2 regions of the Pseudomonas fluvialis genome follow, and region 1 is predicted to be linked to the other one. Evidence: riboswitches for the same ligand, from Rfam matches in the RefSeq annotation. Region 1 holds a riboswitch; the other holds the start of a gene.

Region 1 (4,167 bases):
GCTGGTTGAAGCCATCGACGGTCTGGTAATCCGCATCCAGCAGGTTGCTCAGGCGCGCCTGCAGGCGCCAGGCCGGGCTGAGGCGGTATTCGCCGCGCAGGTCGAGGGTCACGAACCCGGCCAGTTCGGTTTGCTTGGCCAGGTCGTCATAGCTGGCGCCCTGGGCATGCAGGCTGCCACCCAGGCTGAAGCGGCCCAGCGCGCGGTCCAGCTCCAGGTTGAAGGTCTGCCGTGGCCGGCGATTCAGCGGCTTGCCATACAGCGACTGGCCGGCAACCAGGCGGCGGCTGCGGTTCTGCGTATCGATCAGGCTGTAGTTGGCCTGCCAGCTCCAGGCCTGCCACTGACTGGACAACTGCATCTCCAGGCCATGGACCAGCGCCCGGTCCACGCCTTCGGCCATGCTCTGGCGCTTGCCGTTGACCAGGCGGGTCACGGTGGCGATCAGGTTGTCGATTTCACTGCGGTAGGCATGCAGCGACCACTGTCCCCAGTCATGCTCAGCGCTCAGGCCCAGCTCGGCACTGCGCGACTGCTCGGGCTGCAACTGCGGATTGCCGAATCCCGGGTAGTACAACTGGTTGAAGGTAGGCGCCTTGTAGGCTTCGCCATAGCTGGCCGACAGCAGCAGGGCATGGTTCAGCTGATAGCCATAGGCCAGGCTGCCAGTGTCATGGCGACCGAACTGCTCATCCTCGTCACGACGCAGATTGACCTGCCACTGGTGACGCCCCAGTTCACCGAGGTATTGGCTGAACAGGCCATGGCTGTCGCGATTATCCCGTGCATAGGGCGTGCTGCCATTGATCTCGTCGCGCTGGCCATCTACCCCCAGGCTGAACACATGCCCCGCGCTGAGGGTGAAGTCGTTCTGCCAGCTGAGGCTGTCGCGCCGCGAGTCGAAGCGCGAATAGAACCGGCCATCCTGGAAATTATCCGACTTGTCCTGACTGCGGCCCACCTGCACGCGACTGCCCCAGATGCCCAGCGGTTGATAGCTGAGGGTGGCGCCCAGCACGTCCTGCACACCCTCGCCGTACGCGGAAAAGCCCGTCGTACGCTTGCTGTTCACCCCGTCGAAGTCATTATGAGTGCGCGCCTGCAACAGACTGGCGGAAAGTTGCAGGTCGTCATTCAGCTGCACACCGCCGCGCAGGCTGCTGGCCAGGTTGCGATAGCCGTCGTGGTCGGCCTCATAACCACTGGCGCGCGGCTGCTTGGCTTCGAGTCCATGACTGGCCTGGCTGCTCGCCGCCAGACTGTACCAGGCCGGCCCCGCCGCGCCGCTCACCCCGCCACTGGCCGTGCGCGTCGCCTGGCTGCCATAGCCAAGACTGAAGAATGGCCGCGCCTGCTGGCTATCGGCCTGACGCGTGAAAATCTGGATGACCCCGCCAATGGCTTCCGAGCCATACAGGCCGGAACGCGGCCCGCGCACCACCTCGACACGCTCGATCAACTCCAGCGGCAGGTCCTGCCAGGCCAGACCACCACTGCTCACCGAGCCGGCTTTTACGCCATCGATGAGCACCAGCACATGGTTGCTGGGCGTGCCGCGCATGAATAGCGAGGTGGCCTTGCCGGGGCCACCGCTGTTGGTCAGGCTGATGCCCGGCAGACGCTGCAGCAATTCAGGCAACGATTGCGCCTGGCTGTGCTCGATGGCCTGGCGATCGAGCAGGCTGCTGGCAGCCAGCCGTGCCTGGCTGGCCTGGCTGGTGCGGGTTGCGGTAACCCATTGCTGCTGCAGATTGAGGGTATCGTGACTGGCCTGGGCAACCAGGCAGAACAGACTGGCTGGCCCGAAAAGGCCAGCGCGCAGGACTTGCTTGTGCATCAAAACTGTCTCCATCACGCCCGCCGCGTGATTGCCGGTAAAGGCTACGCAGAGCAAGAGGAGACAAGACAGCCCGGCGGTGCGCCGTGGCGTGCCCGACCACGCCCGCCGCGTGCCATGGGAATGCGACAGGCCGGTCTCCGGGCTGGTGGATGCAGGTCATGCCTGGTGTCGTGAAACCTTCCCATGCTGGCGCACAGTGGCATTCATCACGACAGGCGAGCCGGCCAAGAGCCGCTCGCTCATCTCACTTACCGTTGCGGGGGCAGCGCCGGTTTCTCACCGGCTTCCCAGTTTCAGCCTCTGCATGAGGCACCTGAAGCAGGGCGCGGACTCTAGAGGGTTAACCGCTCCGGGTCAATCAGGGATTACTGGCCAGGCGCTGTCCAGCCAGTACGCGGCGTGCGCCGAGGTAGCTATTTTGCCAGTAGCGTGCCGACAGGCTATCCAGGCGCACCGTACCGCCACTGGACGGTGCATGGACGAAACGGTCTTCACCGACGTAGATACCGGCATGACTCACCTGGCCGCCACCATTGGTGGCAAAGAACACCAGGTCGCCCGGCTGCAGGCTGTGGCGCTGCACGCTGGGTACGCGCAGGGCGATCATTTCGCGCGTGGAACGCGGCAACTGCACGCCGGCGGCGTCACGAAACACGAAACCGATCAACCCGCTGCAGTCGAAGCCACCTTGCGGCGTGTTGCCGCCATATACATAGGGCGTACCGACCAGGCCGATGGCGCGAAACAGCACGTCCTCGGCCACGCCGGAACGCTCCGGGACAACCTGCACGGGCGGTGCGATATAGGGTTGCGGTGCCTGGCTGCTGCAGGCGACCAGCAACACACTGCTCAGCAGCAGGCTGGCAAGCGACAGGCGCGATGAAGGCATGGGCGGCTCCAGCCGGCGGACGACCGCCCTACTCTGCCTGCCATGCGTTGGACAGGCAAGTCAGACAGTCAGTTTTCGCTGCTCAACGACTGCTCGGCAAACGGCTGTGGGCCTTCCGGGAGGATGCGCTTGGCGAGCATGTAGCTGGCTTTCCAGTAACGATCTTCCAGGCTGTCGATACGCACGCCACCGCTACGCGAGCTGGAGGAATGGATGAACTGGTCATCGCCAATGAAGATGCCGACATGGCTGACCTGACCACGCCCGCGGTTGTTGAAGAACAGTACGTCGCCCGGTTCCAGCTCGGCACGCGCCACCTTGGGCGCATCGACCTTGATCAGTTCCCGCGAGGAACGCGGCAACTGGATACCCATTTCCTGCTTGTACAGGAAGCCGACAAAACCACTGCAGTCGAAACCGGTCTTCGCCGAGCTGCCGCCCATGCGATAGCGCGTCCCCAGCAGGGCTCGTCCTTGCTCGATCATGCTGTCGGCCAGACTGGGCATCTGGTAGTCCTGTTCGTCACTGAGCTCGGCCATGGCCTGCTCTTCCGCCTGGGTCTGATCAAGCTGCAGCTCGGCGAGACGCACGGACTCTGCCACGCTGTCAGCAGCGGCAAATGGACTGTCAGACGCGCCTTGATGGGCACAGGCAGACAACAGGAGGGCCAAGGTAACTGGCACGAGGGGTGCGAAGCGATGAGGCATGGGCACGACCGTGTCGAATTGTTGGAATCGCGCGACTATGCCGTCTATGGGATCGATTTGCAAATTCAATCGCCCCAGCTGTGACTCAGTGCCGCAGCTGGGCCATCTAACCGCGCCGTTTGCTCAGTGGTCGGCGCTCAGCGCCAGAAGCATCGACAACTGCGCCAAGGGACGGCCCGTTTCTGCCTGCCACTGGTTGAACTGCGCCTGCACCGTGGCCAGCGCGGCCTGGCTGGTCGGCGGCCGCTCGATCACGCCCAACCCCTTGAGTGCGGCCAGCACATCCGGGCTGAGAATAAAGGTGTCCTTGCCGGCCATGCGCAGAAAACGCGGTGCCGACAGGCCGCCCAGCTGCTGGCCATGCCGCGCCAGATAACGCCACAGGCCAACGATGTCAGTGCCCGGCCAGTCGGCCAGCCAGGCGGCAAAGCTGCCGTGCGTCGCCGCGATGTCCAGCAGCATCTGCGCATTGCGCGGCACGCTGGCCAGCTTGCCGAGGTGACGGATCAGCCGGCGATCCGCCATCAGCCGCTCCAGGTGCTCGGCGCCCATCAGCACGACCTTTTCCGGCACGAAGCGAAAAAACGCCTCCTCGAACGCCGGCCACTTGGCATCCACCAGGCTGTGCTTGAGGCCGGCGCGAAAGATCCGCTGGGTCAGCAGCGACAAATAACGATCATCACTGACCGCGCGTAGCGCGGCGTTGCTCAGCGGTTGCGGCAGGCGTGCTT
Region 2 (4,167 bases), on a different contig from region 1:
GGCACGACGGTCCAGGGTCTTGCCAGTTTCCCGGTCGCGCGGGTCGATCAGGCTGAGCCCCAGTGCGGCCTGCCAGCCCAGTAGCTCCTGTTGCAGGGATGCTTCGAAGCCATTGATGCGTGCTTTATCGATGTTCTGCGCGGGCCAGCCAGCAATGGCATTGCGCAAGTCTGTGCGGTAGAGCGAGGTTTCCAGGCGGGTTGTCGCGGCCAGCTGGCTGCGCCATTGCAGCTCATAGGACTTGGAGCTTTCCGGTTGCAGGGTGGGGTTACCACCGCCGGGCCAGTACAGGTCGTTGAAGGTTGGTGCGCGGAAACCTTCCGCGTAGGACAGGATCAGGTCGTTATCGGCATTCAGCGCGTAAGTTACTGCACCGCTGAAGGTGTTGCTGCTGCCGAATTGCGCGTTCTTGTCATGGCGCAGGCCCAGCTCGCTGGAGAAACGCTCGCCGCGGTAGTTGTGCTGCAGAATCAGTCCATGATTCCAGCGGCTGTCTTCCGTGTAGTTGATGTTGCTGTGCAGTGTCTCCTCGTAGCCGTCGGCACCCACGATCAAGCTATGACCATTGCCCAACTCCAGGGTGTTCAACCATGCGGCGCTGTCTCGGTAGGTATTGAAGGGGCTGCTGCCTTTGACATCATCGTAGCGTACGGTCGAACGATTTTCGCTGTGGCCCAGTTCAAGACGGCTTTTCCAGAGGGCGTTGATCTGTGCGGAGAGAAAGCCAGAGTAGCTACTGACCTGATAGTCAAAATAAGGGTACTGCCCGCCCCAGTCCATGTCGTACTCGCTTTCGCCGCGCTGGTCGAGCACGCTGAAGCCGGCTTCCAGTTGCTCGCTGAAACGGTGGTTCAGGTTGGCGCTGAAGGCATTGTTGCGATAGGCATCCCGATCGTTATCCGGTGCGCTGTTGGCGTAGGAACGGTTGATGCCACGGGTGTCATCGGCGCTGGCCTGTAGGCTGAAGCGTGTGTGCTGGTCGCCGCCGGACAGGCCCAGGCTGCGCTCCCAGGTGTTGTGGGTTCCGTAGCCGATGCGCAGGCGCGGTGTGAGCGGCTGGTCTGTGCCGCGACGAGTGATGATATGTACCACGCCGCCAATCGCGTCGGAGCCGTAAACTGCCGAGCGCGAGCCGCGTAGCACCTCAACGCGTTCGATTTGTTCAATGCTCAGGTATTCAAGTGGCGAACCACCGGCTGATGCTGAACTGATCCGCTGGCCATCAACCAATACCAGGCTTTGTGCTGATTTTGTACCGCGCATGAAGAGGCTTACGGTGCTGCCTGGGCCGCCGCTGCGGGCGATCTGTACGCCGGGAACGCGCTGCAGTAAGTCAGCAACGCTGGAGGGCTGCAGGCGCTCTATATCCTGGCGGTTGAACACGGTGTTCGCTGCGCTGCTTGCATTGCGTGGTTGCGCCTCGCGGTTGGCGCTGATCAGTGTTTCAGTAAGCTTCAGGGTCTCTGTTGTGGATGCGGCATGGGCGCAGGAGAGACTGGGCGCCAGGGCTACAGCCAGGGCAATACGGGACAATTTCATGGAAAAGCCTCAAAAGCGTGAATGAACTTCTGAGGAGGGCAGACAAGGGCCGCCAGGGAAACTGCGGACGGCACTTGACGGTGCCGCCCTCCGCAACACCTGTCGAATCCGTCCAGGCCGGTCTCCGGGCTTGCGAGAACACCTGGCTCGCCTTCCCATGCTGAAGCACAGTGGCGGTTGAGCCGGGTTGTCGCCTGGCGGCGACCATCGCTTACCGTTGCGGGGGCAGCGCCGGAATTGCTCGAAGAGCGCACCGGCTTCCCGTTTCATGCGGCCGCAAAGCCGCACACCTGGGTGGAATAAAACCGCGGCACCTTAGCGAGAGGCGCCGCTGAAAGCAAGGATTAAGCCGTGCGGCTATCGGCCAGGCGGCGTTCGATGGCCTGCTGGATGCCTGCCGCGTCGAGCCCGCATTCAGCGAGCATTTCTTCCGGGCGGGCGTGCTCCACGTAGTAGTCCGGCAGGCCGAGCTGCAGCAGGGGGACGGCCAGGCCGTGGGCCGCCAGGCACTCGCCGACCGCACTGCCGGCGCCGCCCATGATGGTGTTTTCCTCGATGCTCACCAGCAGGCTGTGGCTGGCGGCCATCTCCAGCAGCAGCGCCTCGTCGAGCGGTTTGACGAAGCGCATGTCGACCACGCTGGCGTCCAGCGCCTCGGCCACCTGCAGGGCGGCGGCCAGTTGCACGCCAAACACCAGCAGGGCAACTCGTTGCCCCTGGCGGCGCAGCACGCCCTTGCCGATGGGCAGGGGCTGCAGCGAGCTGTCGATGGGCGCATTGGGACCACTGCCGCGCGGATAGCGCACCGCCGCCGGGCCTTTGTGCAGGTAGCCGGTGGTGAGCATCTGGCGCAGTTCATTCTCGTCGCTGGGGGTCATCACCAGCATGCCGGGAATGCAGCGCAGGTAGGAAATGTCGAAGCTGCCAGCATGCGTCGGGCCGTCCTCGCCAACCAGGCCGGCGCGGTCGATGGCGAACAGTACGTCGAGGTCCTGTACCGCGACATCATGGATCAGCTGGTCGTAGGCGCGCTGCAGGAAGGTCGAGTAGATCGCCACCACCGGCTTCATGCCTTCACAGGCCAGGCCGGCGGCCAGGGTCACGGCATGCTGCTCGGCGATCGCCACGTCGAAATAGCGAGTCGGATAGCGCTCGGCAAAGGCCACCAGGTCGGAGCCTTCCTTCATCGCCGGGGTGATGCCGACCAGGCGTGCATCCTGCTCGGCCATGTCGCACAGCCAGCGACCGAAGACGTTGGAGTACTTGGGCCCGCTGGGTTTCTTCGGCGCCGGGTTGTCGCTGGGCGGTTCCAGCTTGGTAATCGCGTGGTAGCCGATCGGGTCCAGTTCGGCCGGGGCGAAACCCTTGCCTTTCTTGGTGACCACATGCAGGAACTGCGGGCCTTCCAGGTCGCGCATGTTGCGCAGGGTGGCCAGCAGCGTGGGCAGGTCGTGACCGTCGATCGGGCCGATGTAGTTCCAGCCCAGCTCCTCGAACAGCGTGCCGGGCACCAGCATGCCCTTGGCGTGTTCTTCGGTCTTGCGGGCGATTTCCCAGGCGCCGGGCAGGCGCGAGAGGACCTTCTTGCTGCCCTCGCGCATGCTTGCGTAGGTGCGGCTGGAGAGAATCTTCGCCAGGTAGTTGGACAGGCCGCCGACGTTGTTGGAAATCGACATGTCGTTGTCGTTGAGCACCACCAGCATGTCGGCCTTGGTATCGGAGGCGTGATTGAGGGCCTCGAAGGCCATGCCGGCGGTCATGGCACCGTCACCGATCACCGCCACGCTCTTGCGTTTTTCGCCCTTCAGGCGGGCCGCCAGGGCCATGCCGAGTGCCGCACTGATGCTGGTGCTGGAGTGGCCGACGCCGAAGGTGTCGTACTCGCTCTCGCTGCGCCGTGGGAAGGCAGCCAGGCCGTCCTTCTGGCGCAGGCTGGTCATGCGCTCGCGGCGGCCGGTGAGAATCTTGTGCGGGTAGGCCTGGTGGCCGACATCCCAGACCAGGCGGTCCCAGGGCGTGTCGAAGACGTAGTGCAGGGCGATGGTCAGCTCGATCACCCCCAGGCCGGCGCCAAAGTGCCCGCCACTCTGCCCCACGCTGTAGAGCAGGAACTGACGCAGTTCGTTGGCCAGCGTGACCAGCTCGGCTTCGCCCAGGCGGCGCAGCTCTCCCGGCGTGGCCGCGCGGTCGAGCAACGGCGTGACGGGGCGCTCGCGGGGGATCTCGTGGAACGTCTTCGGCATTGAAGTGGTCGCGTGGCGGAAAAAGAGCGGCAGTTTACCTGATGCGCCCCGCGCAGCCCAAGATGCAGAGGAGATACCCCTGCACGGTTCATGGTCGCCAGCGGTACAGCAGCAAGGCGTTGCTCACCACGCTGAGGCTGGAAAGCGCCATGGCGGCGCCGGCCAGCATCGGGTTGAGCAGGCCGGCGGCGGCCAGGGGCAGGGCCAGCAGGTTGTAGGCAAAGGCCCAGAACAGGTTCTGGCGGATCTTGCCGTAGGTGCGCCGGCTGATCGCCAGCGCCGCGCTGACCAGGCGCGGATCGCCACGCATCAGGGTGATCCCGGCGGCCTGCATGGCCACATCGGTGCCGCTGCCCATGGCAATACCGACATCCGCCGCGGCCAG

Evidence for each region. A riboswitch is a leader RNA that binds a small molecule or an ion and turns the genes downstream of it on or off. The one in region 1 is predicted to bind cobalamin.
Region 2: linked by a shared signal. The riboswitch ahead of CW360_RS16625 (TonB-dependent receptor domain-containing protein) and the one ahead of btuB (TonB-dependent vitamin B12 receptor) in region 1 are both predicted to bind cobalamin.

Annotation. Positions count from the first base shown of each region.
Region 1 covers NZ_PIYS01000003.1:20,539-24,705, reverse strand. Annotated here, with positions in the region: gene btuB (TonB-dependent vitamin B12 receptor) at 1-1,837, opposite strand, end outside; cobalamin riboswitch at 1,952-2,172, opposite strand; gene CW360_RS01885 (C40 family peptidase) at 2,199-2,729, opposite strand; gene CW360_RS01880 (C40 family peptidase) at 2,798-3,331, opposite strand; gene CW360_RS01875 (DNA-3-methyladenine glycosylase I) at 3,560-4,167, opposite strand, start outside.
Region 2 covers NZ_PIYS01000034.1:79,259-83,425, forward strand. Annotated here, with positions in the region: gene CW360_RS16625 (TonB-dependent receptor domain-containing protein) at 1-1,539, opposite strand, end outside; cobalamin riboswitch at 1,638-1,848, opposite strand; gene dxs (1-deoxy-D-xylulose-5-phosphate synthase) at 1,884-3,782, opposite strand; gene CW360_RS16635 (heavy metal translocating P-type ATPase) at 3,871-4,167, opposite strand, start outside.